One region of the Comamonas sp. NLF-1-9 genome, then DNA from elsewhere that is predicted to be linked to it. Evidence: riboswitches for the same ligand, from Rfam matches in the RefSeq annotation. Region 1 holds a riboswitch; each other region holds the start of a gene.
The links. Region 1 has a riboswitch for thiamine pyrophosphate ahead of thiC (phosphomethylpyrimidine synthase ThiC). Riboswitches for the same ligand answer to the same signal wherever they lie in the genome.
Positions count from the first base shown of each region.

Region 2: it holds a riboswitch for thiamine pyrophosphate, as region 1 does, so the genes downstream of both, KUD94_RS06025 (cytosine permease) here and thiC (phosphomethylpyrimidine synthase ThiC) in region 1, are expected to answer to the same signal.
Region 3: it holds a riboswitch for thiamine pyrophosphate, as region 1 does, so the genes downstream of both, thiM (hydroxyethylthiazole kinase) here and thiC (phosphomethylpyrimidine synthase ThiC) in region 1, are expected to answer to the same signal.

Region 1 covers NZ_CP078069.1:2,251,605-2,260,929, forward strand. Annotated here, with positions in the region: gene ligK (4-carboxy-4-hydroxy-2-oxoadipate aldolase/oxaloacetate decarboxylase) at 1-665, opposite strand, end outside; gene KUD94_RS10800 (amidohydrolase family protein) at 790-1,818, opposite strand; gene KUD94_RS10805 (substrate-binding domain-containing protein) at 1,833-2,552, opposite strand; gene KUD94_RS10810 (LysR family transcriptional regulator) at 2,660-3,571, shown strand; gene KUD94_RS10815 (IclR family transcriptional regulator C-terminal domain-containing protein) at 3,597-4,382, opposite strand; gene pobA (4-hydroxybenzoate 3-monooxygenase) at 4,519-5,706, shown strand; gene KUD94_RS10825 (MBL fold metallo-hydrolase) at 5,733-6,371, shown strand; TPP riboswitch at 6,459-6,569, shown strand; gene thiC (phosphomethylpyrimidine synthase ThiC) at 6,643-8,523, shown strand; gene nadC (carboxylating nicotinate-nucleotide diphosphorylase) at 8,601-9,325, shown strand, end outside.
Region 2 covers NZ_CP078069.1:1,237,328-1,246,652, reverse strand. Annotated here, with positions in the region: gene KUD94_RS06055 (hypothetical protein) at 1-723, shown strand, start outside; gene thiE (thiamine phosphate synthase) at 745-1,653, opposite strand; gene KUD94_RS06045 (thiazole synthase) at 1,650-2,468, opposite strand; gene thiS (sulfur carrier protein ThiS) at 2,472-2,669, opposite strand; gene KUD94_RS06035 (FAD-dependent oxidoreductase) at 2,666-3,793, opposite strand; gene thiD (bifunctional hydroxymethylpyrimidine kinase/phosphomethylpyrimidine kinase) at 4,013-4,867, shown strand; gene KUD94_RS06025 (cytosine permease) at 4,912-6,234, opposite strand; TPP riboswitch at 6,300-6,392, opposite strand; gene fdxA (ferredoxin FdxA) at 6,421-6,750, opposite strand; gene KUD94_RS06015 (heme biosynthesis protein HemY) at 6,863-8,128, opposite strand; gene KUD94_RS06010 (uroporphyrinogen-III C-methyltransferase) at 8,141-9,226, opposite strand; gene KUD94_RS06005 (uroporphyrinogen-III synthase) at 9,216-9,325, opposite strand, start outside.
Region 3 covers NZ_CP078069.1:2,644,155-2,653,479, reverse strand. Annotated here, with positions in the region: gene KUD94_RS12735 (hypothetical protein) at 1-382, shown strand, start outside; gene KUD94_RS12730 (hypothetical protein) at 390-2,399, shown strand; gene KUD94_RS12725 (hypothetical protein) at 2,392-2,616, shown strand; gene KUD94_RS12720 (Com family DNA-binding transcriptional regulator) at 2,775-2,972, shown strand; gene KUD94_RS12715 (DNA adenine methylase) at 2,944-3,783, shown strand; gene thiE (thiamine phosphate synthase) at 3,862-4,491, opposite strand; gene thiM (hydroxyethylthiazole kinase) at 4,499-5,317, opposite strand; TPP riboswitch at 5,308-5,406, opposite strand; gene KUD94_RS12700 (NAD-dependent protein deacetylase) at 5,413-6,240, opposite strand; gene KUD94_RS12695 (bifunctional diguanylate cyclase/phosphodiesterase) at 6,486-9,017, opposite strand; gene holA (DNA polymerase III subunit delta) at 9,267-9,325, opposite strand, start outside.

The DNA of each region.
Region 1 (9,325 bases):
CCGGCCTTGGCCAGGCCCTCGCGCATCTTGTAGTAGTCCAGGCCGAGCACGCCGCTGGCGAAGATCTCGCGCTTGCCGCCCTCGTTGTCCTCGCGCTTTTGCGCCGCTTGCAGCGTGGCGCCGGCGCGCTCGCGCGGCACGCAGACGACGCCGTCGTCGTCGGCCACGACCACGTCGCCCGGGCGCACCCACATGCCGGCGCAGACCACGGGGATATTGACCGAGCCCAGCGTTGCCTTGATCGTGCCCTTGGAGGAAATCGCGCGGCTCCAGACCGGAAAGCCCATCTCCTGCAGCGTGCGCACGTCGCGCACACCGGCGTCGATGATGAGGGCACGCGCGCCCTGCGCCTTGAAGCTGGTGGCCAGCAGGTCGCCAAAATAGCCGTCGGTGCATTCGCTGGTCACGCCCGCGACCACGACGTCGCCCGGGCGGATCTGTTCGGCCGCGACGTGCAGCATCCAGTTGTCGCCGGGCTGCAGCAGCACCGTCACGGCCGTGCCCGAGACGCGCGCGCCCGGGTAGATGGGACGCATATAGGGTTTGAGCAGCCCCACTTTGCCCAGCGCCTCGTGCACCGTGGCGCTGCCGTAGTGCGCCAGCGCGTCGGCGCTGGCCCGGTCGGCACGCTCGATGTTGCGATAGACCACGCCCAGTTCGTACATTGTCAACTCCGTTTCCGTTTCTTCCTGCCCCTCTGGGGGAGGCTTGGGGTGGTGGCGAGCACCTGGCGTTGTGGCCCGCAAGCCCCCATCCCTGCCTTCCCCCAGAGGGGGAAGGTGCCTTGATTCACAAACCGCGCGCCTTGAGCCGCGCATCCAGGCGCGTGAACACGCGCCGCGCGTTGCCTTCGTAGACCAGGTGCTTCTCCTCGGGCGTGAGGTTCTGCGTCGCCTCGACATAGCGGCGGGTGTCGTCGTAGTAATGCCCGGTCTCGGGGTCGATGCCGCGCACCGCGCCGATCATTTCGCTGGCGAACAAGATGTTCTTCACCGGGATCACCTCGGTCAGCAGGTTGATGCCCGGCTGGTGGTAGACGCAGGTGTCGAAATAGACGTTGTTCAGCAGGTGCTCGTCGAGCAGCGGTTTCTTGAGCTCTTGCGCCAGACCCCGGTAGCGCCCCCAGTGGTAGGGCGCGGCGCCGCCGCCGTGCGGAATCAGGAACTTGAGCGTGGGGAAATCCTTGAACAAGTCGCCCTGGATGAGCTGCATCACCGCCGTGGTGTCGGCATTGATGTAGTGCGCGCCGGTGGTGTGAAAGCAGGCATTGCAGCTGGTGCTCACGTGGATCATTGCGGGGATGTCGTGCTCGACCATCTTCTCGTAGATCGGATACCAGTGGCGGTCGGTCAAGGGCGGGCTGCTCCAGTGCCCGCCCGAGGGGTCGGGGTTGAGGTTGATGCCGACGGCGCCGTACTCGCGCACGCACTTTTCAAGTTCGGGGATGCAGCTGGCCGGGTCAACGCCGGGCGACTGCGGCAGCATAGCCGCAGGCACGAAGTGCTCGGGGAAGAGCGCACTCACGCGGTGGCACAGCTCGTTGCAGATCGCGGCCCAGGTGCTCGAGGTCTGGAAGTCACCGATGTGGTGCGCCATGAAGCTCGCGCGCGGGCTGAAGATGGTCAGGTCGCTGCCGCGCTCCTGCATCAGGCGCAACTGGTTTTTTTCGATGCTCTCGCGGATCTCGTCGTCGCTGATGCTGAGCTCCGAAGCGCGGGGCGACGAACTGGCGTCGGCAAGCGCGGCAATCTGCCGCTGGCGCCACTCGCCCAGCGCCGCGGGTGCGGTGGTGTAGTGGCCGTGCACGTCGATGATCATGAAGGGTTTGCCTCTCAAGAATGGTCTGCCGCGCACAACGGCTGCATGCCGTGGCGGCGCAGGGCCGGCGCGCTGGCGGCGCTGGCAAGAAAGTCGAGAAACCGGCGCGCCGCCTGGCCGTCGCGGCAGCCGGAGACCAGCGCGCCGGAAAAGACGGTGTCGATCGCCACGGCCGCGGGCAGCGCGCCGACCACGCTGGCGCCCGGCACCTGCATCAATTCGCTGAACTGCTGAAAGCCGAGGGCGGCCTCGCCGCGCGCAAGCAGCTGCGCCACCGGCACGCCAGGGCGCGCCTGCACCAGGCGGCGCTCAAGCGCGTCGCCCACGCCCCAGCGCGCAAACAGGCGCAGCACGGCGGTGCCGCTCGGGCCGGTGGAGTAGCCGATGCTCGGCGCCGCGAGCACCGCCGCCCGCAGCGCGGCCTCGCTGGAGATGTCCGGCAGCGGCGCGCCCGCGGGCACGGCGACGGCGGTGCTGCTGCGCACCCAGTCGACCTTGCTGCCTGCGAGCGCGTGGCCGCTGGCGAGCAGCCGGTCGATGGCGTCGCTGGCCAGCAGCACCAGGTCGAGCGCCTCGCCGGCCTGCACGCGGCGCGCGGCGTCCACGCCGCCGACCGACTGCAGCGCCAGCGGCGTGCCGCCCTGCTGCTGCCAGGCCTGCACCCGCTCGGCCAGCACGGCGCGCGTGGCCATCGAAGAGATGGCGCGCAGGGGGGCAGGGGCGGCGGCGTGCATGGCAGGGGCAGAAAAATGCTTTGCCAAGGATTGTGGACAGCTAGACTCCGGCGAACAAGTCGATATCGGCACTAGCAGTTAGAACAAAACGGCATACCCGGGCTTCCATGGACCTGAAACAGCTCGAATACTTCGTGCGCGTGGCCGAACTGGGCAGCTTCACCCGCGCGGCCCAGGCGCTGGGGGTGGCGCAGCCGGCGCTCAGCCGCCAGGTGCGCGCCCTGGAGCTGGAGCTGCGCGAAACCCTGCTTGCGCGCACCGGCCGCGGCGTGCTGCCGACCGACGCCGGGCTGCGCCTGCTGGAGCACGGCCACGCCATCCTGCAGAGCGTGGCGCATGCGCGCGACGACCTCAAGAGCCGCCGCGGCGAGCCCGTGGGCCGCGTGACCGTGGGCCTGCCGCCCAGCCTGGCCCGGCGACTCACGCCACTGTTGATCGAGCGCTTTCGCCGCGAGATGCCCAAGGCGCGGCTGGAGATCGTCGAAGCGTTTTCCGTCACCATCGCAGAGTGGCTGGGCAGCGCGCGCATGGACCTGGGCTTGGTGTATTCGCCCGCCAGCCACCCGCAGATGCAGGCCGAGCCGGTGCTGGAAGAGCGCCTGTGCCTGATCGGCCCGAGCGGCAGCCTGCCGCTTGCGGGCGGCGTGGCCTTTGCCGAGCTGGCGCGCTACCCGCTGGTCATGCCCCAGCGCAACCAGATCTTTCGCAAGCTGATGGAGGCCCAGGCGACGCTCGCCCACGTCAAGCTCGACGTGGTCTGGGAGGTTTCCAGTGTGCCCGTCATCCTCGACCTGGTGCGCGCCGGCTACGGCTACGCCGCACTCACCGACAGCGCGCTGCGCGGCGAGGGCTCGGCCGAGGGCCTCATGGAAGCGCCGCTGCATTCACCCCACGTGGTGAGCACGCTGTGCGTGGTGCAACCCGCCACCAAGGGCGCAACGCCGCTGCTGCAGCGCACCGCCGAGCTGCTGCGGCGCCTGAGCCTGCGCGTGTGCGCGCTGGAAAGCGGCCACCTGTAGTGCTGGTGCGGCGGCGCGCCGGCGCTCACAGCAGCGGGCGCAACTGGCGCGCCGACTCCTGCAGCAGCGGCAGCACCTGGCGCAAGAGCTGCGCCGCCTCCACCCGGTGCGTAGCGGTGACCACGTTGATCGCCGCCAGTGTGCGCCCGCGCATGTCGCGCAGCGGCACGGCCAGCGCCTGCACGCCCAGTTCGTGTTCCTGCGCCTCGATGCAGTAGTCCAGCCGGCGTACTTCGTCCAGCACGCGCGCGAGCGCCGCCGCCTCGCTCACCGTGTGCGCGGTCAGGCGCTGCGGCTGGGCCTGGGCAAGCCATGCGGCGCACTCCGCTTCGGGCAGGGCGGCCAGCAGCACGCGGCCGGTGGAGGTGGCGTGCACCGGCAGGCGCGAGCCCAGATGCACGCCGTGGGCCAGCAGCCGGTCGCCGCTCTCGCGCACCGCGCTGCGCGCCACGATCACGACGAAGTCGCCGTCGCGCACCGCGCAGGAAAAGGACAGCCCGGTGCGCGCGGCCAGGCTGTGCAGCTCGGGCTGCACCACGCGCGGCAGCCGCGCGCTGGCCATGTAGGCGCCGGAAAAGCGCAGCACCTTGGGCGCCAACCAGTAGTAGGCGCCGTCCGATTCGAGATAGCCCAGGTGCGCCAGCGTAAGCAGGTGGCGGCGCGCGGCCGCACGCGTGATGCCCGCGCGCTGCGCGGCCATGGTGGCGTTCAGGCGCTGGCGTTCGGTGTCGAAGCTCTCGAGCACCGCCAGCCCCTTGGCCAGACCGGCGATGTAGTCGGCATGGGCGAGCGCGGCCGGGGTGTCGTGCATTTCGTGCGATCAGCGGGCGTTTTGCGCGATGATCGCACAAGGGCCGCAGCAGATGGCTGGTCGCTGCGGGGCCGCATGGCTAGTCTTGCGCAGATGGCGCCTTGCCGCGCCGCGCGCACCCCCAAAGGAGACTTGCATGCCCAGCCCGAAACACGTTCCCGTCGTCATCGTCGGCGCCGGCCCCGCCGGCCTGCTGCTTGGCCAGCTGCTCTACCAGGCGGGCATAGACAACCTCATCCTGGAGCAGCGCAGCGCCGACTACGTGCTCAGCCGCATCCGCGCAGGCGTGCTCGAACAGGTGTCCATGGACTTGCTGCGCGAGGCCGGCGCCGGCGCCCACATGGACCGCCACGGCCTGCACCACCACGGCATCGAGCTGCTGTTTGCCGGCCAGCGCCACCGCATAGACCTGCACGGGCTCACCGGCGGCAAGTACGTGATGGTCTATGGCCAGACCGAACTCACGCGCGACCTGATGCAGGTGCGCGCCGAGGCGGGACTTGCCACGGTGTACGAAGCGGCGCACGTGCAGCCGCGCGACTACGACGGCGAGCAGCCGCGCGTGCGCTATGAAAAGGATGGCGAGCTGCACGAGGTGCGCTGCGATTTCATCGCCGGCTGCGACGGCTTTCACGGGGTGTGCCGTGCCAGCATCGCGCCCGAGCGCATCCGCCACTACGAGAAGATCTACCCCTTCGGCTGGCTCGGCCTGATGAGCGATACGCCGCCGGTGAGCAAGGAGCTGATCTACGCCAACAGCGAGCGCGGCTTTGCGCTGTGCAGCCAGCGCAGCCTCACGCGCAGCCGCTACTACCTGCAGGTGCCACTCACCGACAAGGTCGAGGACTGGAGCGACGAAGCCTTCTGGGACGAACTGCGCCGGCGCCTGGACCCCGAGGCACGCGAGCAACTCGTCACCGGCCCCTCGATCGAAAAAAGCATCGCGCCGCTGCGCAGCTTCGTCGCCGAGCCGATGCGCTTCGGGCGCCTGTTTCTGGCGGGCGACGCCGCGCACATCGTGCCGCCCACCGGTGCCAAGGGGCTGAACCTGGCGGCCTCGGACGTGGGCTATCTCTCGCGCGCCTTCGTCGACTATTTCAGGAACAAGAGCACCCAGGGCATAGACCACTATTCCGAGCGGTGCCTCAAGCGCGTGTGGAAGGCCGAGCGCTTTTCCTGGTGGATGACCTCGCTGATGCACAACTTCCCCGAAGAGGGGGCGTTTCACACCAAGGTGCAGGAGGCCGAGCTCGACTACCTGGTGCACTCGCGCGCCGCGTCCACCAGCCTGGCGGAAAACTACGTCGGCCTGCCCATGGCCTGAAGCGGCGGCGCGGCACAATCGCCGCCATGCTGCACTACCACACCATCCCCGTCACGCCGTTCGCGCAGAACTGCTCGCTCGTCTGGTGCGCGCAGAGCCTGCAGGCGGCCGTCATCGACCCGGGCGGCGACCTGGAACACATCCTGAGCGAGGTGCGCGCGCGCCAGCTCAAGCTGCAAGCCATCTGGCTCACCCATGCGCACATCGACCATGCGGGCGGCGCCGGCGAGCTCAGCGAGCGCCTCAGCCTGCCCATCATCGGCCCGCACGAGGGCGACCAGTTCTGGATCGACGCGCTGCCCCAGCAAAGCGCGATGTTCGGCTTTCCGGCGGCGCAGCCCTTCACGCCCACGCGCTGGCTGCACGACCTGGACACGGTCACGATCGGGGAGGAGACGCTCAGCGTGCGCCACTGCCCCGGCCACACGCCCGGCCACGTGGTGTTTCATGCGCCGCAAATCCAGCGCTGCTTCGTCGGCGACGTGCTGTTTGCGGGCAGCATAGGGCGCACCGACTTTCCCCAGGGCAACCACGAGCAGCTCATCGCCAGCATCACCGGGCGGCTGTGGCCCATGGGCGACGAGACCGTGTTCATCCCCGGCCACGGGCCCGAGAGCAGCTTCGGGCGCGAGCGGCGCAGCAACCCTTACGTGGGCGGCACCTGAGGCCGTTTTCAACCCGTGCCCCGGGGCAGCGCCGCGGGGTTGGTGCCTACACCATCATGGGTTGGAACCGCGCAGGCGCCTATACTCGCGCCCGCTCCGGGGTGCACGACAGTGGCGTGCTGAGATGGCGGGCCGACCCGCCAAAACCGCGAACTTGATCTGGTTAGTACCAGCGTAAGAAGAGCTGCAGCGAACATCCGCAGGGCCATGCCCGTGCGGGTGCTTGCCGATTGCGGAGCATTCCATCCACCCCTTGAGGAATGCACCGCCCATGAACGCTCCCGAATCAATTTCCCAGTTGCTGGCGCAGGCGCGCGAGCCTTTTCCCGCCTCGACCAAGACCTGGATCACCGGCAGCCGTGCCGACTTGCGCGTGCCGGTGCGCGACATCCGCCTGAGCAACGGCGAGACCGTCAGCGTCTACGACACCTCGGGGCCGTACACCGACCCCAAGGCCGCCATCGATGTGCGCAAGGGCCTGCCCAGTGTGCGCGGCGCCTGGATCGCCGAGCGCGGCGATACCGAAGCCTACGCAGGCCGCGCGCCCGAGGCGATCGACGATGGCCGCAAGGATGAAGCGGCCGGGCAGCTCGCCGCGCTGCGCGCGCAGGCCGCCGGTTTGCAACGCCAGCCCCGGCGTGCCATGAGCGGCGCCAAAGTCACGCAAATGCACTATGCGCGTCGCGGCATCGTCACGCCCGAGATGGAATACGTCGCGCTGCGCGAGAGTGGCAAGCGCGAATGGATGCGCGCCTACCTCTCGGACGCGGCGCGCGAGCGGCGCCTGGCGGGCGAGCCGCTGGGCGCCTCGATTCCGAAGATCATCACGCCCGAATTCGTGCGCGATGAAGTCGCGCGCGGCAGAGCCATCATCCCGGCCAACATCAATCACCCCGAAGTCGAACCGATGGCGATCGGGCGCAACTTCCTGGTGAAGATCAACGCCAACATCGGCAACTCGGCCGTGACGTCGAGCATCGAGGAAGAGGTGGAAAAACTCGTCTGGGCCACGCGCTGGGGCGCGGACAACGTGATGGATCTGTCGACCGGCAAGAACATCCACACTACACGCGACTGGATCGTGCGCAATTCACCCGTGCCCATCGGCACGGTGCCGATCTACCAGGCGCTGGAGAAGGTCGGCGGCATTGCCGAGGACCTCACCTGGGAGATCTTTCGCGACACCCTCGTCGAACAGGCCGAGCAGGGCGTGGACTACTTCACTATCCATGCGGGCGTGCGCCTCGCGTTCATACATCTCACGGCACGGCGGCGCACCGGCATCGTCTCGCGCGGCGGCTCGATCATGGCCAAGTGGTGCATGGCGCACCACAAGGAGAGCTTCATCCACGCGCATTTCGAGGACATCTGCGACATCATGAAGCAGTACGACGTGGCCTTCAGCCTGGGCGACGGCCTGCGCCCTGGCTGCACGGCGGACGCCAACGACGAGGCGCAGTTTGCTGAGTTGCGCACCCTGGGCGACTTGACACAAATCGCCTGGAAGCACGAGGTGCAGACCATGATCGAAGGCCCCGGCCACGTGCCCATGCACATGATCCAGGCGAACATGAGCGAGCAGCTCAAGACCTGCCACGAGGCGCCGTTCTACACGCTCGGGCCACTGACCATCGACTGCTCGCCCGGCTACGACCACATCGCCTCGGCGATCGGCGCGGCGATGATAGGCTGGATGGGCACGGCCATGCTGTGCTACGTCACGCCCAAGGAGCACCTGGGGCTGCCGGGCCGCGACGACGTCAAGCAGGGCATCATCGCCTACAAGATCGCCGCCCACGCGGCCGACGTCGCCAAGGGCCATCCGGGCGCACGGGCGCGCGACGATGCACTCAGCCAGGCGCGCTTCGACTTTCGCTGGATGGACCAGTTCAACCTCTCGCTCGACCCCGAGACGGCGCTGGCGTTTCACGACGAGACGCTGCCCAAGGATTCAGCCAAGGTCGCGCACTTTTGCAGCATGTGCGGGCCCAAGTTCTGCTCGATGAAGATCACGCAGGAGGTGCGCGAGTACGCCGCCGCCAAGGGCCTGGCCGACGACGCGGCGATCGCCGACGGCCTGGCCGCCAAGGCCGAGGAGTTCCAGCGCGGCGGCGGCTCGCTGTACGTGAGCGCGCCTGAAGCGCGAAGTTGAGCCGCCCCGATGGCCTTGCTCGGGGGCGAGGCACAATGCCCGCCCTTGGGGAACGGCCCCGCCATGATCGATCCGACATGAACGACACACCACACTGGCGCTTGAATCCGGCCGAGCTGGCCGAGCTGGCCGCAAGCGACGCCCGCCGCGCGCTGGCCGAGGACGTGGGCGATGGTGACCTCACCGCCGCCCTCATCGCGCCGGACCAGACCGCCCGCGCGCGCGTGCTGCTGCGCGAGGACGCGGTGCTCTGCGGCCTGCCCTGGTTCGAGGCCGTGGTGCGCCAGATGGCGCCGGGCGCGCGCATCACCCGCCTGGCAGGCGAAGGCACGCACTGCCGCGCGGGCAGCTTCGTGATCGAAGTGGCTGGCCACGCACGCGCGCTGCTCACGGCCGAGCGCACGGCACTGAACTTCCTGCAACTCTTGAGCGGCGTCGCCACGCGCACCGCCGAGCACGTGGCAGCCGTTGAAGGCACGGCGGCGCGCATCGTCGATACGCGCAAGACCCTGCCCGGCCTGCGCCTGGCGCAGAAATACGCAGTGGGCGTGGGCGGCGGGCTGAACCACCGCATCGGCCTGTTCGACGCCATCCTGATCAAGGAAAACCACATCGCCGCCGCCGGCGGTGTGGTGCAGGCGCTGGCGGCCGCGCGTGCGCAGGGCGCGCAGGCCAAATTCATCGAGATCGAGGTCGAGACGCTGGCGCAACTGGACGAGGCGCTGGCGCACGGCGCGCGCATGGTGTTGCTGGACAACATGGACCTGCCCACGCTGCACGAGGCGGTGCGGCGCAACCGGGC
Region 2 (9,325 bases), 1.0 Mb from region 1:
CGCGAGCTTGAACATCCGGAAGAGCTGTTCGACGTCTTGCAACAGGCCGAATTCTTCATTTCGATCGGCGAACACGAGGATGCAGTGGAGGCGCTGCGCCGCCATATCGCCCAGCACCGCGCTTCGTCGCCGCTTGCCTATCTGGAGTTGCTGCGCCTGTACCACACGCTGGGTCGCGTGGCGGCTTTTGACGAGTTGCGCGCGGCTTTTGAAGAGCGTTTCAACGCCGACATTCCGCCGTTTGCGACCTTTCAGCGCGGCGGGCGCCTGCTTGAGGACTACCCACAGCACCTGGCGCGGATTGAAGCGCTCTGGGGGAGTGCCGAGGTGTTCGATGAGATCCACCGCCTCATGTTTCGCGAGGGCGGGGCGGCCCAAGCGCAGCGCTTCGAGGTGCCGGCCTACGAAGATCTGCTGCTGCTGCTGGCAATTGCCGATACGACCGGCGGCAATGGAGCCGCGAAGGCGGGCCGCGCACCGGCCAGAGGCGGCTTGCCAGCGCCGCAGCACCATCTGCCTGCGGCCGAGCGCCCTGGCGTGGAGACCCTGGCCGGCGATCTGATGCTGCAGCCTTCCGAGCAAATGCCGGTGCGAGAGAGCGAAGACGGCGATGCAGGCACCATCGATACGCCATCGCCCGCAGCGCCATTGCATTTCGAGGACGGGCTGGTGCAGCTGACGCTCGAACCCCGCGACCAGGGCAAGCGGGCGGACAAGTTCTGATGCGGGGGCTCGACCTGGTCCTTATCGCTCCGTGGTCGCCTGCATCAGCGCCATGAGCTGCTGCGCGGCCGCCCGCGGATCGGCCGCCTGGACGATGGCGCGCACGACAGCGACCGAGCCGACCCCGCAGGCGCGCACCGCAGGCACTTGCGCCGCGCCTATGCCGCCGATCGCCACCAGAGGGTAGACGCGCATCAGCCGCGCATAGTCGGCCAGGCGCGCAAGACCCTGGGGCGCAGTGGGCATGGATTTGAGGGTAGTTGGAAACACCGCACCCAGGGCGATGTAGCTTGGAGCGAGCCGGTCGGCGGCGAGCATTTCCGCGTAACCGTGGGTGCTGACGCCCAGGCGCAGGCCGCTCGCGCGCAAGCAGGCGAGCTGTGCGGGCTGCAGCGACTGCAGATCTTCCTGGCCCAAGTGCACGCCGTAGGCACCGGCGGCGATGGCTGCCTGCCAATGGTCGTTGATGAACAGCCGCGTGGGGCTGCCGGCGACCGCGGCCACTGCCGCTCGGACCTCGGCCTGGATGACTGCGTCATCGGCGTGCTTGAAGCGCAGCTGCACCGTGGGCACGCCTGCCGCTGCCATGCGCGCCACCCAGGCCGCGTCCGGCACCACGGCGTACAGCCCCAGCGCTTTGGGGCAAGGCGCAAAAGCGTCGGCGCGCGGCTGCGCTTGCAGGCCAAAGTCCTGCGGCGCGTCAGGCCAGTGTGCGGCATCGAACTGGCCCAGCCGATCGGTCTGAGCCTGCCAGGCGCGGGCCAGGACGAGGGCGTCTGCGGCGATGAAACCCAGGGCGCTGCATGCGGCCAGTGCTGCGCGGTAGACGGCGCCTTGCGACTGCCCGGCGGGAAGCGGCTGCGCGGCAAAGCCTGCCAGGCGCGCGCGGTGCTGGTCGACGATGGCCTGCTGCATGGCGGCTTGGTTCATGCGCCGGCTCCCTTGCCCTGATGCCAGAAGGGGGTGCCGAGCACCGGGGTGCTCGGCTGGGCAGAGCTGCGTGGCTGCATGGCGCCAGCCAGGAAGGCCGCGCGCCCGGCTTGCACGGCGTTTGCGAAGGCGCCGGCCATCTGCGCCGGGTCGCTGGCCAGTGCCACTGCAGTGTTGAGCAGCACGCCGTCGTAGCCCCATTCCATGACCTGGCAAGCGTGCGAGGGCAGGCCCAGGCCCGCATCCACCAGCATGGGCACGGCCAGGCGCTCGCGCAGCAAGCGCAGGCCTTGCGGGTTGACGGGGCCCTGGCCCGTGCCTATGGGCGCGGCCCAGGGCATTACCGCCTGACAGCCGACATCCACCAGGCGCTGGCAGACGACCAGGTCCTCGGTGCAGTAGGGCAGCACCTTGAAGCCGTCCTTGACCAGCGCCTGGGCGGCGTCGACGAGCTGCAGGGTGTCGGGCTGCAAGGTGTAGTCGTCGCCTATCACTTCCAGCTTGATCCAGGGCGTGGCGAAGACTTCGCGCGCCATCTGAGCCGTGGTGATTGCCTCCTGCGCGCTGCGGCAGCCGGCGGTGTTGGGCAGCACCATGCAGTCAAGCTGCTGCAGCAATTGCCAGAAACCACCGCCCGAGTCCGGCGCGGCGCCCTGGCGGCGCAGCGACGCCGTGACCATGGCCGGGCGCGCGCGTGCCACGGCCGCCTCCAAGACGGCGGGTGAGGGGTAGCGCGAGCTGCCCAGCAGCAGGCGGCTGGAAAAACGCTCGCCATAGAGCACGAGCGCGTCGTCAGTGCAAAGTGTGTGGTGCATGGTTCAACCGCCCGTCACGGGCGCAATGATTTCGATCTGGTCGCCGGCTTGCAAAGCCTGCGTGGCCCAGTCGGAGCGGGGTATGAAACGCAGGTTGACCGCCACCGCAAACGGCGGCGTGGGCGCAAGCCAGGCAATGGCGTCGCTGACCAGCGCGCCTTCGGGCAGTTCGGCGCTTTGGCCGTTCAAGAGGACTTTCATCGTGGTGTCCGTGGCCCCGCTTGCAGGCGCAGGCCGAATTGCGCGGCAAGCCCCGAGCGCCCTTCGCGGATGAACTGCAGCGCCACGTCCAGCAGGGCGGGCGCGATCAGATAGCCGTGGCGATACAAGCCGTTGATCTGCAACGTGCGCTCGGCCGGCATGCGCAGCGCGGGGTTGTTGTCGGGCAGTGCGGGGCGGCACTGCGTGGCGACTTCGAGGATGCGTGCTTCGGCAAAACCGCTGTGCAGCGCATAGGCAGCGCTCAGCAGCTCCAGCACCGACTGCACGCTGGCGGGCGAGAGGTCGTCCGACTCGATTTCGGTCGCGCCGACGACAAAGACATGGTCCTGTTTGGGCACGATGTAGACCGCATAGCGCGGATGCACCAGGCGCGTGGGCCGCGCCAGCGTGAGCTCGGGCGCATGCACGCGCAGGACTTCACCGCGCACGCCGCGCAGTCCGGGCCAGTCGGCGCGTGCGCCCAAGCCGCGGCAGTCGATCAGCAGCTCTGGCTGGCCGGGGCTGCCCGGCGCAAAGTCCGCCAGCGCCTTGCGGCTGTGCCAGTGCAGCGCGACGCCCAGCGCCTGCATGCGGGCGGCCAGCGCCGCCAGCAGCTGGCGGTTGTCCAGCTGGCCCTCGCCGGGCAGATAAAGCCCCGCGCGAAAGCGCCCGGCGAGTGCCGGCTCGTGCAGCGCGACGCCGGCCGCGTCCAGCGGCTGCGCTGGCGGCAAGTCGGGCAGCAGCGCCTGGGTGTGCGCGAGCTTGTCTTGCAGGCGTGCGGCTTCGGCGCCGTCCTGCCAGTGCCAGACGATGAGCGTGCCGTTGTGCTGGAAGAACACCGGCTGGCCCAGCTCGCCGAGCAGCTCGGGCCAGCGGCGCATGCCGTACTGGCCCATGCGCACGATCGCCGGCTCGCTCACCGCAGCCTCGGCCAGCGGGGCCAGCATGGCGGCGGCCACGCGCGCGGCCGATGCTTCGCCCTCGGGGCCGCCGGCGTCGTACACCTCCACGCGCCAGCCCTCGCGCGCCAGGGCGACGGCAAGCAGGCGACCCATGAGGCCGGCGCCCAGAATGGCGATGCGGCTGTGGCCGGGGGAAAGGGCGGGCAGATGCAGCGTGTCCATGCTCGTTCAGACCCGTGAACCAGACGCGGCGCCGCGAACATTGCGCCCGCAGACGGGGCGGGCACAGGGCGATCGCAGGCCGCGCGCAGCGGGGTTCTTCCGGGCCGCGGCGCCCTGGGCTGCGGGGGCACTGCCTGGTCCGCGATGGCCGATACCAGCACGGGCGCTCGTGCGCAGCGCGCTGGGGTCGCCGGCGGGCTTGCCCGATAATTTGCCGCCATGACGCAAGCTGCACCCATCCCCGCCGCGCCGCGCTATGTGCGCGTGCTCTCCATCGCTGGTTCGGACAGCGGCGGCGGCGCCGGCATCCAGGCCGACCTCAAGACCTTCAGCGCGCTGGGCTGCTACGGCATGACCGCGATCACCGCGATCACCGCGCAAAACACCCAGGGCGTGCGCGCCATCCATCCAGTGCCGGCGAGCATGGTGCGCGAACAGATCGACGCGGTGGTGCAGGACATCGGCGTGGATGCGGTCAAGATCGGCATGCTGGCCACGCCCGAGCTGGTGCGCGTCGTGGCCGAGGCCGTCCGCCGCCATGGCCTGCGCCGCGTGGTGCTGGACCCGGTGATGGTGGCCACCAGCGGCGACCGCCTGATCGCGCGCGAGACGGTGCAGGCGCTGGTGAACGAGCTGTTTGCGCTGGCGGACGTCGTCACGCCCAACCTCGACGAGGCGGCGCTGCTGCTCGGTCGGGGCATCGACGGCGTGGGCGCGCTCTCGGGGGCGGCGCAGGCGCTGCGCGCGCTCGGCGCGCCGGCGGTGCTGCTCAAGGGCGGGCACCTGCCGGGCGACTGGGTGGTCGACGTGCTGGCCATGGCCGACGGCGCCGAAGAGCGGCTGGAGTCCGCCCGCATCGCCACGCACAACGGCCATGGCACCGGCTGCACGCTGTCCTCGGCGATTGCCGCCTTCCTGGCCCAGGGCGAGCCGCTGGCGCAGGCGGTGCGCCATGCGCGCAGCTACATCCTGGGGGCGATCACCGCGGGTGCCCAGGTGCGCACCGGCCAGGGGCATGGGCCGCTGAACCACGGCTACGCGCCGCTGCCCCAGCACATCGTGCAGACTAGCTGATTGATAGCTGCCAGCGCTGGCAGAGAAACGATTTGAAGTAGTTTTCATATCGGAACTGTTGACTGATGCGCGCTGGCAGCTATCGTTTTGGTTGATCTCCGGGTCGCCAGGGCGAGCACGAAGCACAGCAGCAGCGTGGGCAGCGCCGAGCCGCCCAGCGCCGGCAGCAGGTGCGGCGCCGCGTGGTAGAAGGCAATGCCGACAAGCCAGATCAGCGTCGCGCCCCAGTGCACCGCACGCGCCTGGGCCAGCAGCGCGCCCGCCGGCACGCCGAAAGCCAGGCGGCCCAGAATCACGCCAAACAGCGGCACGAAGACCGAGCTGAGCGTCAGCAAAAAGGGCTCCAGGCTGTGCATGGGCAGCAGCAGCGCAAAGCCGGTGCAGGCCAGCGCCATCACCACGCCCCAGCGGCGGATGCTCCAGCGCGGCTGCAGGCTGTGCAGCGACACCGAGCCGGAATAGGCGTCGCCGTAGGCGTTGTCGATCTCGTCGATCAGGATCAGCGACAGCGCGATCAGGCCGCCCTGGGCGAGCAGCAGCGCGGTCACCAGGTTTTCGCTCGGCAGCACCAGCGCCACCAGCACGCCCAGGCCATAGCACCAGATGTTGGCGATCGCATAGCCCAGCCAGGTGCCGTGCAGCGCGCTGCGCCCGCTCCTGCCGTGGCGCGCGTAGTCGGCCACCAGCGGCAGCCAGGACACCGGCATGGCAATCACCAGGTCGATGGCCGACAGCGCACCCATGCTGCCGTCGCCGCTGCGCTGCCACAGCGCCGCCAGCCCCTGGGTCTGGGCCATGCTGGAAAACTGCCAGCTCAGCCACAACAGCGACAACACCACCAGTGGCAGCGCGATGCGCGCAATCAGCTTGCGCACCAGCGCCACCATGGAGCCGCTGATGAGCAGCAGCACCACGGCGCCCCAGGCCAGCGTGGCGAGCAGCGGCCCCTGGCTGCTGGTGAGCATGCCTGCCTGGCGACCTATGGCGACGGTGGCGTCGCGCATCACCACGAGCTCAAACGCGCCCCAGCCCAGCAGTTGCACGATGTTGAGCACGATGGGCAGGCTGGCAAAGCGCCGGCCATAGACCACATGCATCAAGCCGGCGCTGGCCAGGCCGCTGTCGCAGCCGAGCTTGCCCACCCAGCCCAGCAGCCCCGCGCCGATGAGCGAGCCGACGACGATGGCCGCCAGCGCCTCGCGCGTGCTCAGAGCCGGCATCAGGTAGGCGCCCACCTGCATCACCAGCAGGCCTACGCCCAGGCTGAACCAGAGCGAGGCGTGGTCGCGCCAGCCAAAGGCGCGTGCACCGCTGTCCAGCGGTGTCAGGGCTTCATTGTGTGCCGCGTGGGCGGGTGGTGTGCTCACTTGCATGCTCCTTGTGCGTGCGCGCGGGCAGCCGCACAAGAAAGCAGTGGCGAAGAATTCGCAGCCGTGTCGTGAGCGTGCTTCCCTGCGCGAGGATGATCTCAATCAGGTTCAAAGGGACTGTCTCAGCCGATCGCTCGGCACCCCCAGCAGCGGCCGATTGTAGGCCAGTGGCGCAGCGCGCCGTCAGCGCTCCAGGTATTTGAGCTTTTCGCGCACGCCGTTCCATTCGTCGGCGTCGGGCATGGGTTCGTGGCGCCGCGCCAGGGTCTTCCAGCCCGGTGCGTTGGTCAGTTCGGCGTTGAGCGCGATGAAGTGCTGCTCATCGGCCGGTACGTCTTCTTCCGCAAAGATGGCATTGGCCGGGCACTCGGGCACGCAGACGGCGCAGTCTATGCACTCGTCCGGGTTGATCACGAGCATGTTGGGCCCTTCGACGAAGCAGTCGACGGGGCAAACGTCCACACAGTCGGTGTATTTGCACTTGATGCAGTTGTCAGAGACGACGTGGGTCATGGCACTACCAGCAAGAGGGAACGAAACGACGTTTTGATTCTAGGGGGCGCTGGTCGGAGCTCGGCTCAGGCCGCCCCTATCAGCGCAATGGAAAAAGGGTGAAGCACAGCGCTCAGCGCGACTGCGCGGCGCGCTTCCAGGCCTGGGCTGCGCCAGGCGCATCACCACGGCGCTCGGCCAGTTCGGCCAGTTGGCACCAGGCGCGTGCGCGCAGGCCGGCGTCGCTGGCGCTCTGGCTCGCGTCGCTGTAGAGCTGCTCGGCCTTGCCCCAGAGCTGCATGCGCCGGCAGGCGCCGGCCGCAAGGTATTGCAGCGCGGGGTCGCGCGGCTGGCTGCGCTGGCGCGCCTCGATCAGGCCGAGCCAGTGGCTGTCCATGCCTTCCAGGCTCGCCTCCAGCGCCAGCGCCAGCTTGTGGCGCTGGTGTTCTTGCAGCGTGTCGTACTGCTCCCAGGCGGGCAGCAGCCACTGGCGCGCCTGCGCGGCGCTGCCGCCGAGCTGCAGATGGCGCCGGGCCGCGTGGATGGCCACTTCAGGCATGGTGCGCTCCTGCGGCTCCAGCGCTTGCCAGGCGCTGTGCAACTGGCTGTCGTCGCGGGTTTCGTCCAGCAGCGCCACCGCCAGCGTGCGCACCAGCGTGGACGCAACTTCAGGCGAGAAGGCGCGGTGCTTGGCCAGCAGTCGGGCGGTTTCCAGCGCGTCGCGCGTGCGCCCGGCCAGGCGCGCCGCCTTGAGCCGGGTGCGCAGCGCCAGCGTGCGCCGCGACGCGCCCTGGGGCAGGGCGGCCAGGCGCTCGAGCGCTCCTTCGGCGTCGCGCTCGTCGAGCAGCCAGCGCGCAGAGCGCAGTTGCACGCCTTCGCGCAGCTCCTGCCCGGCGCTGTCGGGGTGTTCGCCCAGCGCCTCCAGCGCCAGCGCCAAGTGCTCGCTGCGGCCGCTGCGGTCTTGCAGCGCGTGCGAGCTCTCGGCCGCCACCACGTGCGCCAGCGTGCGCAGCTGGCCGCCGTGCGGGGGCGGTTTGTCGGCGCCGGCCAGCGCCTGCTGCTGGGCCAGCGCCGCCTGCGCCGCCTTGCGCGCGCGCACGAAGCGCCCCGCCAGCAGCTGGGCGATGGCGTCGAGCATCGCGCCGTGCATCGCGCGCTCTTTCTGCTGCTGGCGCCAGCGCCGTGCCTGGCGCGGCAGCTCGCGCAGCGCGGACAGACCGTGCAGCGCGCCGTAGATCAGCAAGATGGCGGCAAACAGCAGCACCAGCACCAGATTCAGCGACAGGTCTATGCGCCACGGCGGCCAGAACACGGTGACCGTGCCCTGGTTGTTGCCCGCAAATACCGCGACCGCGACGGCCGCGCCAAACAGTGCCAGAAACCACAGTGCCGCGCGCATGCCTGCCCCCGCTCAGCGCCCGGCCGCCGCAGTAGCGAGCGCGGAGTAGGTGTCGACGGGCCGCGGGATCTGGGTGTCGTGCAGGTTGTCCTGCAGCTGCTGCAGCGCGGCAAGAAAGCCTTGGCTGCGCCGTCCGTTCGGATCGAAATAGCGCGCGAAGCCGCGCTGCGCCGCGGCCAGCTCGGTGCGCGCATTGTCCAGGCGGCGCGCAAGAATGCTCAGGCGCGCATTGGCCAGTTGCAGCTTCAGGTTCTGGCGCAGGAACCAGGCCTGCTCGGGCGCGAGCAGCACCGCATCGGGCCGGTCCACGCGGCTGACGCGCACCAGGCTCAGCGCCTGGTCGCGCACGCCGCTCCACAGGGTCTGCAGCGCCGCCTGCCAGGCGGGCAGGGCGCTCGCGCCGTCGCTGCCGGTGCGGGCGGCGGGGCGTGCCGGGCGCATGTCGCTGGCCAGCGCCACGTCGTTGCTCAGCGCGAGTTCGTCGACCTGGCGCGCCAGATTGTCCAGGCGCCCGAGCAGCCCCGCGGTGTCGGTGACCTTGGCGCGTTCCAGGGTTTCGGTGTCCTGCTCCAGCGCGCGCAGCACCGGTGCCAGGCGCGGCTGGGCGGCGCGCTCTACCCGCTGGTGGGCGTTTTTCATCGCCACGACCAGAGGCTGCAGGCTGCCGGTGAGCTCGGCCTGCTGCTGCGCCAGCGCGATGCTTGCCTGCACGTCGGCGATCAGGTTCTCGTCGCGGGTGCGCGACAGGCTTTGCGTGAGCTCTTCGAGCTGGCTGCGCTGCAGCGCGACTTCGGCCACGCGCGATTCCATCACGCTCATGCGGGCGCTGGCCTCGCGCGCCTGGTCCTGGGCCTCACGCGCCAGGGTGCGTGCCTCGGTGGCCTGGGCGCCGGCGTCGGCGCTCTGGCGCGCCAGCTGCTCCTGGATGTTGGACAGCCGCTGCCAGAGCATGACCGACATGGCCAGCGCCGCCAGCGCCACGATGGCCAGCACGGCGGTGAGCAGCGCGCCGCTGCGCGCGGGCGCTGCGGCTGCGGGGGCGTGCGGCGGCACGGGCACCGCGTCGCCGGCGGCAAGGGAAGGGTGCTCAGTGCTCATGCCAGGATTTTATCGACGCCGCCACATCGGCCAGCGCGGGGCGGCAGTCGCGCACCTGGCCAAAGCCCGCGCGGCGTGCCGCCTGGGCAATGCGCGGGT
Region 3 (9,325 bases), 390 kb from region 1:
CAGCATCACCCTGGCCGATACCGGCGCGGGCGTGGCCAGCATCAAGCTCTACACGGCCGAGGGCGGCACGCTGCTGGCCACGCGAGCGCTGGCCAAGCCCTGCGGCGCGGTGCGCCTGGCGGACGGGCGCATAGAGCTGGCGCAGGCCGTGGATGACGACCTGGTGCTGGCCGATGGCGGGGCGGGCTGGGGCGAGTGGTGCGACGCTGGCGGCAGCGCCATTGCATCAGGCCATGTGACGGATGCGGATGGCAACACCACCAGCGCCGGCTCCACCGCGGCCAACCCGCTGGGCGTGGGCGCCTTCGTGCTCAGCGGCACCACAGGCACCCAGCTCTACGCGGGTGGCATCGTGCGCATCACCACGGCCTTGATCGGGTAGGGCGCATGTGGCTGACGGCAAACTCACTTTCGCACGCACCACGGACAGCGCCGATGCGGGCGAACTGCACCTGGGCGAGTGGGGCGGAGCGCAGCCCACGCTGCAAAACGGCCTGCTGTTTCGCAATCCGGCGAGCGGCAATGCCAAGCTGGTTTTTGGCTACACCGTTGACCCAGGCGCTGCTGACGTTCCGGATGCCGAATTCGGCATCGATGCTGACCTTGACTCAGATGCGGCTGCCAGCATCACGCTGGCCGTTATCACGGCGCTGGGCATTGATGCCACTTTCGACGACGAAATGCCCGCCACCATCAGCCTGGCGTGGGATGCCAACGTCAGCCGCAGCCTGCTTGCCCGGGTCGCGCCCGCATGGCAAGAGGCCGCGCCCTGCACACCGCTGCTGCGCAGCCATTGGCAAGACGCTGGTGCGCTCTCTGTGGCCCGCGCCGTGCACTGGCAGCGCGCCGCAGCGCTGGCTGGCAGCGCCCGCATGCACTGGCAGGCAAGCCTTGGCCTGCAGGCTGGCACACGCGCCGCATGGCAGCTGGGGCGGGGCATTACCGCAGACCTGCGCGCCGCGTTTGAAGAGGCCCGATCCCTGCGCGCCGGTGCTCGTCCGCACTGGCAGAGAGGCCTCGTGCAATCCATTGCGCCGCGCATCGGGTTTCAGCAAATGCTGGCACTCACTGCGCCAGCGCGCGTTCACTGGCAGCGCGCCACGCCTCTGCTGCCATGGTGGGCACTGCGCAACGCGCCCGCGCTGCGCGTGCCCACCGCCTGGCGCCCCCATTGGCAAGAGGCCTGGCTGGCGCGCCCCGGCGGCACGCCGCGCCCGCCGCCGCCACAGCCACCCGGCAAACTCGTCTGCTACGACCCGGCGCGCCTGGGCCTGCTGGTGTTTCGCCAGCCGGCGGGCACGGAGCGGCATGGCACGCTGTTTTTCATCTGCACCAAATCGGGCGGCGGCCCCGGCCCGCAGCCCGACGCCCCCATCGTCGTCGCCCGCCGCCGGAGCTACATCGTGATCAACAGCATCGAGGTGCGCCGCGTCGATACAGACCAGCTCCTGCCCGCGCTCGACCAGGGTCTATCGATGCAGCTTGATCGTGGTTCGTGGACATGGGGCTTTACCGTGTCCTTTCACGCAAGCGCGTTGCCGCTGTTGCAACCCGCGCCAGACGGCACGCCCGTGGCCCTGCTGCTCACGGTCAACGGCCAGCCCTTTCGCATGGTGGTCGAATCCATCGCGCGCTCGGTGCGCTTCCCCGCCGCCCATCTCACCGTGCGCGGGCGCGGCCGCGCGGCGCTGCTCGATGCCCCCTACGCCGCCACGCGCAGCTTCGGCCACCTGCTGGACCGCACTGCTCAGCAGCTCATGGAGGAGGCCCTCACCATCAACGGCGTGCCCATCGGCTGGAGCCTGGACTGGCAGATCGATGACTGGCTGATCCCCGCCGCCACCTGGGCGCACCAGGGCACCTGGATCAGCGCCGTCACCGACATTGCGGCGGCCGTCGGTGCCTACGTGCAGCCGCACGACACCGACGAGGTGCTGCGCATCCTGCCCGCCTGGCCTGCCCCCATCTGGAGCCTGCCCGACGCCACGCCCGACATCGAGCTGCCCCCCGGCATCGCCACGGTCGAGGAAACGGAGTGGATCACCCAGCCCGACTACGACGCTCTATATATGCACGGCGAGCCCGGCACCAGCCTGTACTACCGCAAGCGCGCCGGCACGGCGGGCGACAGCCTCGCCCCCATGGCCGTGCACCCGCTGCTGGTGCATGCCGACGCCGCCCGCCAGCGGGCGCTGGCCGAGCTGTCGGAGACTGGCCGCCAGGTCGAGCACACGCTGCAGACCATGGTGCTGCCCGAGACCGGCATCATCAAGCCCGGCACATTGCTGCGCTACACCGATGACAGTGCCGTCGCCCGCGTGGGCATCACTCGCGCCGTGAGCGTGGCCATGAGCGGCCCCACGTTGACCCAGACGATCAAGGTGCAAGCCCATGCCTGACAACCTGTTTGCCAAGTGGCGCGCCGTCTTCGCGCCCGGCCCCCTGCAGGTGGGTGAGGTCACCGCCTACCAGGACGGCGTGGCCACTGTGCAGCTACCCGGCGGCGGCCTGCTGCACGCGCGCGGCAGCACCACCCTGGGCGCCCACGTCTTCGTGCGCGATGGCCTGATCGAAGGGCCCGCACCGGATCTGCCACTGGATAGCGCGGAGGTGTAGCCGCACGAAAAAAAGACGGGCGACTGCCGAGGTGTTAGAGCACCGCCGACAGCCCCTTTCCTGCAGAACATGCCTGCAAGTCCGGCCAGGGCCCGCCACTCTCGCGAGAGCGGGGCCAGCCTATCAGCAATTGTCGCTGGTGAAAGAGGCTTGCACTCATGGAAAACGATGATTCGATCCGCTGCGGCGCATGTCACCGCAAACTGGCAGAGGGACAATACCTGCGCCTGTCGATCAAGTGCCCGCGTTGCGGCACGATCAACCACTTGAGGGCCACGCGCCCCACACCCGAGCGCCATCGAGCGTCCAATCCACGAAGGACGTCCGATGAAGACCTACCCCATTCCCCTGCGTGATGGCGAGAAAACCCGCCGTGCCGTGCTGCGCTACCTGGGCGGCAAATGGCGCCTGGCACCCTGGGTGATCGCGCACCTGCCGCCCCACCGCATTTACGTCGAGCCCTTCGGCGGCGCCGCCAGCGTGCTGTTGCGCAAGCCCCGCAGCCCGGTGGAGGTCTACAACGACCTGGACGAGGAGATCGTCGGCATCTTCACAGTGATCCAGGACCCGGCCCAGTGCCAGGCGCTGATGCGCCGCCTGCGCCACGTGCCGTATGCCCGCGTGGCCTTCGAGCAAGCGTTCACGCCCAGCCGCGACCCCGTGGTACGCGCACAGCGAGCCATCACACGGGCCTATCTGGCGTTTCACCATGGCTCGCTGTTCGACCTGCGCAAGCACACCTTTGCCGACGCCCGCCACCGCACCGGCCATGCCAAGTCGCACGAATGGCCAACCTACCCGCGCATCCTGCCCTTCGTGCGTCGGCGGTTGGAGGGCGTGGTCATCGAGCGGCGCGATGCGCTGGAGGTGATCCGCGCCCAGGACACGGCCGAGACGCTGTTCTACGTCGATCCACCCTACGTGCCCGGCACGCGCAGCGACACCAGCTACCGCTGTGAACTGACCGAGGCGCGCCATGTCGAGCTGCTCGAGCGTCTGCGTGCGTGCAAGGGTCTGGTGGTGCTCTCAGGCTACCCCTCGGCCCTGTACGAGCGCCTGCTGCCAGATTGGCAACGCATCGAGCACCCAGCCCGCGCCGCAGGCAGCGCCCGGCCACGAACGGAGGTGCTTTGGCTGTCACCCCGCACAGCCGCGGCGCTCAAATAAGATCATGCTTTCCGTGTCTGCAATTTCGTTGCCGACACAGAAAAGGAACTACGATCCATTTATCGCGCTTCCAAGCGCTCATTTATCGCGGCGCGCTTCAACATCCGGCTGGCCGCAGATGGCCGACACCACCGCCACCCCCGCCACGCCGCAGCCGCGCACCTGCGCCACGCGGCCGATGTCGATGCCGCCAATCGCCACGCAGGGCCAGGGGCTGGCGCGGGCGATGCGGGCCAGAACTTCGGGGCCGCCGGCGGGCGCGGCGTCGGGCTTGGTCTGCTGCGCCCAGACCGGGCCGACGCCCAGGTAGTCCAGCGTGCCCTCGGGCAGGGCCAGCGCGGCCTGCAAGTGCCCCGGGGTCTGCACGGACAGGCCGAGCGAGCGCGCGGGGCCGATCAGGCGGCGCGCCTGCACAGGGTGCATGTCGCCCTGGCCGATGTGCGCGCCATCGGCGCCGATCTCGGCCACCAGGTGCACGCGGTCATTCACGATCAGCGGTACGCCGCTGCCCGCCAGCACCTGCACCAGCGCGCGCCCGAGCGCGACGAAATCGGCGTCGCTGCCCTGCGGTTCGCGCAGTTGCACCAGCGTGGCGCCCGCCGCGACGGCCTCGGCCACGGTGCGCTCGACGCCGTGGGCGCCGCACAAGCGCGTGTCGGTAATCAGATACAGCCGCAGGTCGAGCGGCGCGCGTGCCGGGGCGGTCATGCGCGCTTCAGGCCAGCTTCAGGCGCGCGGCCAGCGCCTCGGGCGTGAGCGCGTGCAGCTCGTCGATCAAGGCCACGGCAAAACTGCCCGGGCCGCGGCTGACCTGCGCCGCCGCGTCCGCCGCCACGGTGAGCAGCGCCGTGGCGGCTGCCGCCGCCAGCAGCGCGTCGTCCGTCACGCCCGCAAACGCTGCCATCAGCGCGCCCAGCGCGCAGCCCGCGCCGGTCACGCGCGTGAGCTGCGGGTGGCCGTTGGCAATACGCACCAGCCGCTCACCATCGGTGATCTGGTCGATCGCACCGCTCACCGCCACGACGCAGGCGTGCCTGCGCGCGAGCATCACGGCGGCGTCCACCGCCTGGTCGGCCCCGGCGGTCGATTCCACGCCCTTGCCGCCCTGGCCGCCGGCGAGCGCCAGGATTTCCGAGCCATTGCCGCGCACGATGGTCGGGCGGTGCTGCTCCAGCAGCTCCAGCGCGATCTCGGTGCGCCAGGGCAGCGCGCCGGCGGCCACCGGATCAAGCACCCAAGGCACGCGCGCACCGTGCGCGCCGCGCACCGCCGCGCGCATGGCCTGGGCGGTTTCCTCGTAGGGCGTACCGAGGTTGACGAGCACGCCGGCGCTGATCGCGGCAAAGCCCTCGGCCTCGCGCGCGTTGTCCACCATGGCCGGGGCGCAGCCCGCGGCCAGCAGCACGTTGGCGCTGAAGTTGGCGACGACGATGTTGGTCAGGCACTGCACCAGCGGCGCGCGCTCGCGCAGCGCGTGCAAGGCATCGGCAAACTGCCGCGGCTGCAGGGGATGGAGATTCAGGGATGAAGTCATGAGGACGTTCCTACGCCAGGATGATCTGGATCAGGTTCAACGGGTGTGCTCTCAGCACGGAAGGGCTCCGTGCACCCCGCGTCGAATGGACGATCTTAGGGCATGGCCGAGAAAGCCCCTCGCGCATCGCGCATTCCGGCCTGCAGCAGCGTCGCCAGTTGCGCCAATGTCTGGCCGACCGGCTGGCGCAGCTTGAGCGTCAACAGCTCATCGGCGCGCGTGCGCCCCAGGTTCACCGCGACGATGGGTTTGCCCCACTGGGCAGCGGCGCGCGCGAAGCGGTAGCCGGAAAACACCATGAGGGACGAGCCCGCAACCAGCAGCGCATCGGCCTGCTGCAGCGCGGCCATGGCGGTTTGCACGCGCTCGCGCGGCACGCTTTCGCCAAAAAAGACCACGTCGGGCTTGAGCACGCCGCTGCCGCAGGCAGGGCAGGCGGGCACGACGAAGCCGGAAAAATCCAGCCCGTCGAGGTAGGCGTCGCCGTCGGGCGCGCTCTGCACCTCTTCGGGCAGGCGGGCCTGCAACCAGGCGCCATTGGCCGCCTGCAGCCGGGCCTGGAAGTCGCCACGTGCCAGGGTGTGGCGGCAAGCCAGGCAGCGCACCGCGTCCAGCCGGCCATGCAGATCGAGCACCCGCTGGCTGCCCGCCGCCTGGTGCAGGCCGTCCACGTTCTGCGTGACCAGCAGCGCCACGCGGCCGGCGGCCTCCAGTTGCGACAGCGCCCGATGCGCGGGGCCGGGCCGGCTCGCGGCAATGCGCGGCCAGCCGATCATGGAGCGCGCCCAGTAGCGCTGGCGCGCCGCCGGCTCACGCGTGAACGCCTGCCAGGTCATGGGCGCGGGGCGTTTCCACTGGCCATCGAGATCGCGGTAGTCGGGAATGCCGCTTTCGGTGCTGCAGCCGGCGCCAGTCAGCACCATTAGGGCGACGCTGAACAAGCCCCTCGCGCGTCGCGCATCCCAGTCTGGGGCGGTCTGCGGCGTTGCAAATCCTCGCAATAGCTTCGGCTATTGCTGCGGTTTGCGCCTTGCAGCCCATCCCCACGCTGGGCGCGCGCCATCACGGGGGCTTGTCCAGCGTCGCCCTAGGCGCGGGTGTCGGCGCAGCAGCGCGGCCAGGGCGTGCAGCTCGTCGGTCATCGCAGGCGGGTGCTGCCCGGCAGCGTTCAGCGCGCACCCTGGCATTGCGCCGGCGCGTACTGGCGCGCCCATTCGATGAAGGCGGCAAGCGGCATCGGGCGCGCCCAGTGGTAGCCCTGCTGCAGCGTGCAGCCCAGGCGCTGCAGCGCGCGCGCCTGCTCGGCGGTTTCCACCCCTTCGCCAATCACCTCGCAGTGAAAGGCCTGGGCCAGGCCGACGATGCTTTGCACGATGGTCATGTCGTCGGGGTCGCTGAGCATGTCGCGGATGAAGCTCTGGTCGATCTTGAGCGCATCCATGGGCAGGCGGCGCAAATAGGTGAGTGAGGAGTAACCGGTGCCGAAGTCGTCCAGCGCCACGCGCATGCCCTTGGCGCGCAGGCGCGTGAGCTCGGCCGAGACGTGCTCGATGTTGTAGAGCGCGGCGCTTTCGATGATCTCCAGCTCGATCAGCGAAGCATCCACCTGCGGATAGCGCTCCAGGCACTGCAGCACCCACTGGGCAAAGCCCTGGTGCTGCAGGTACTGGGCGGAGATGTTCACGCTCAGCGCCAGCGTCCAGCCCGCGGCCTGCAGGCGACCAAGGCTGCGCAAGGCCTCGTCGAAGACCCAGCGGTCGAAGTCGATTTCCAGCGCGCTGCCGGCGAGCGCGGGCAGGAAGGCGGCCGGCGCCAGCACGCCGTCTTGCGGATGGTTCCAGCGGATCAGGCATTCGGCGCCGACGATGCGCGCCGTGCCCACGTGCACCTTGGGCTGCAGGTAGAGCTCGAACTCGCGCCGCTGGAGCGCCTGCTCCAGGTGCTGCAGCCGCGCCTGCTGCTCCTGCTGGTCGCGCGCGTGCAGCGCGTCGAAGCTGCAAAAGCGGTTGCGCCCGGCCTGCTTGGCCTGGTACATCGCCTGGTCGGCGTGGCGCAGCAGGGTGTCGGCGTCGGCATCCGGCGTGTCCTGCGGGTACAGGGTATAGCCCATGCTGGCGGTGACGCGCACCTGGTGCGCGCCCAGCATGTAGGGCCGGCACAGCCGCTGCATCAACTGGCGCAGCTTGCGCTCGCAGTCGCCGCGGCTGTTCAGGCCGGGCAGCAGGATGATGAATTCGTCCCCGCCCAGGCGCGCGGTGTGGTCCCCGCTGCGCAGCGCCGCGCCCAGGCGCCGCGCCACGCCCACCAGCAACTGGTCGCCCACGTCGTGGCCCAGGGTGTCGTTGACCGGCTTGAAGCGGTCCAGGTCCAGATACACCACGCCCAGCAGCGAGCCGCTGCGCCGCGCCAGCGCCATCTCGTCTTGCAGATGCTGGGCCAGCTTGAGCCGGTTGGGCAGCTGGGTGAGCACGTCGTAGTGCGCCAGATGGCGCAGTTGCTCCTGCTGCTCGAGCTGCTGGGTCACGTCCAGACTCACGCCCAGCATGCGCTGGCCTGCGCCCTGGCCGTCCTGGTTGACGATCTTGCCCAGGTTGCGTATCCAGCGCACCGCGCCGCCGCGACCGAGCACGCGCCAGGTCTGGTCAAACGGCTGCGAGGGCTGCTCGCGGTGCGCGCGCAGCGCCTGTTCCATGCCCTGGCGCTCGGCCTCGGTCATGCCGCTGCTCGCGCCCGGCCAGGGCCAGGGCCCGAGGCCGGGCGTGAGGCCGTGCATGGCGTGCCAGCGTTCGTCGCCGGTGATCTGGCCGCTGGCCAGATCCCAGTCCCACAGGCCGAGCGCCGCGGCCGAGACGGTCAGCGACAACAACTCCTCGCGCTCGCGAATGCGCTTTTCGTTGCGGATGCGCTCGGTCACGTCGTGCGCGGAAAACAGCCAGCAGGGCTCGCCGTGGTAGTCGAGCTCGCGGATCGACTGCACCACGGTGCGCTGCTGGCCGCCGCGGATGTAGAGCTTGATCTCGTGGTTGTCCAGCTGCCCCTGGGCGTCGATGGCGGCGATCATGCGCGCGCGGTCTTGGGGGTCGTACAAACCCATCTCGATCGCGCTCAGGCCGCTGGTTTCCTGCTGGTGGATGCCGGTCATCGCCTCCCAGGCGGGGTTGACCAGCAGGTATTTGTTGTCGCTGCGCCGCGAGATGCCCATGGGCAGCGGCACCATGCGAAAGATGTGCGACAGATGCCGCTCGGACTCGCGCAGCTGCTCTTCACGCCGGCGCGCCTCGTCGATGTCCTGCAAGATGCCGCGCAGGCAGCGCACGCGCCCGCCCTCGAACACCGGCTCGGCGGCCACCAGCACCCACAGCAGGCGCCCGTCGGCGCGCAAGACCTGCAGCGGCGCTGACCACGACAGGCCGGCACGCAGCCCGCTCAGCAGGTGTGCGCGCAGCTCGGCGCGCCAGGCCGGCGCGACATGGGTGTCGATCAGCCTGGCATCGACCGGGCTGCCCGGCGCCAGACCCAGCAGGGTGTTGCAGGTGTCGGTCCAGAGCGTGACGCCCTGGCCGGCGGTGATCTCCCACACGCCCAGGCCCGCCATGCGCCCGGCCTGCTGCAGCAGCGCAAGCAGCGCCTGTCTGCGGCCGCCGCGCGCTGGCGCGTCGGGGCCGTCGTCGGCGGGCGGCGGCAAGAGGGCATCGCTCATGGCGGCTCAGGATACCAACGGCCGCCGGCGTTTGCCAGAGCGCAAACACCGACCAGAGGCAATCGCCCATGCCGGGCGGCGCGCCAAGGCGACGCTGAACAAGTCCCCGCGATCGCGCGCGCCCAGCATGGGGATGGGCTGCAAGGCGCAAACCGCAGCAATAGCCGAAGCTATTGCGAGGATTTGCAAGGCCGGAGAACCGCCGCAGGCTGGGATGCGCGACGCGCGAGGGACTTGTTCAGCGTCGCCCTAACCCCTGGCGGCTTCGCCCTGCGCCACGCGGGCGAGCTGCTGCGCAAGCCGCGCGA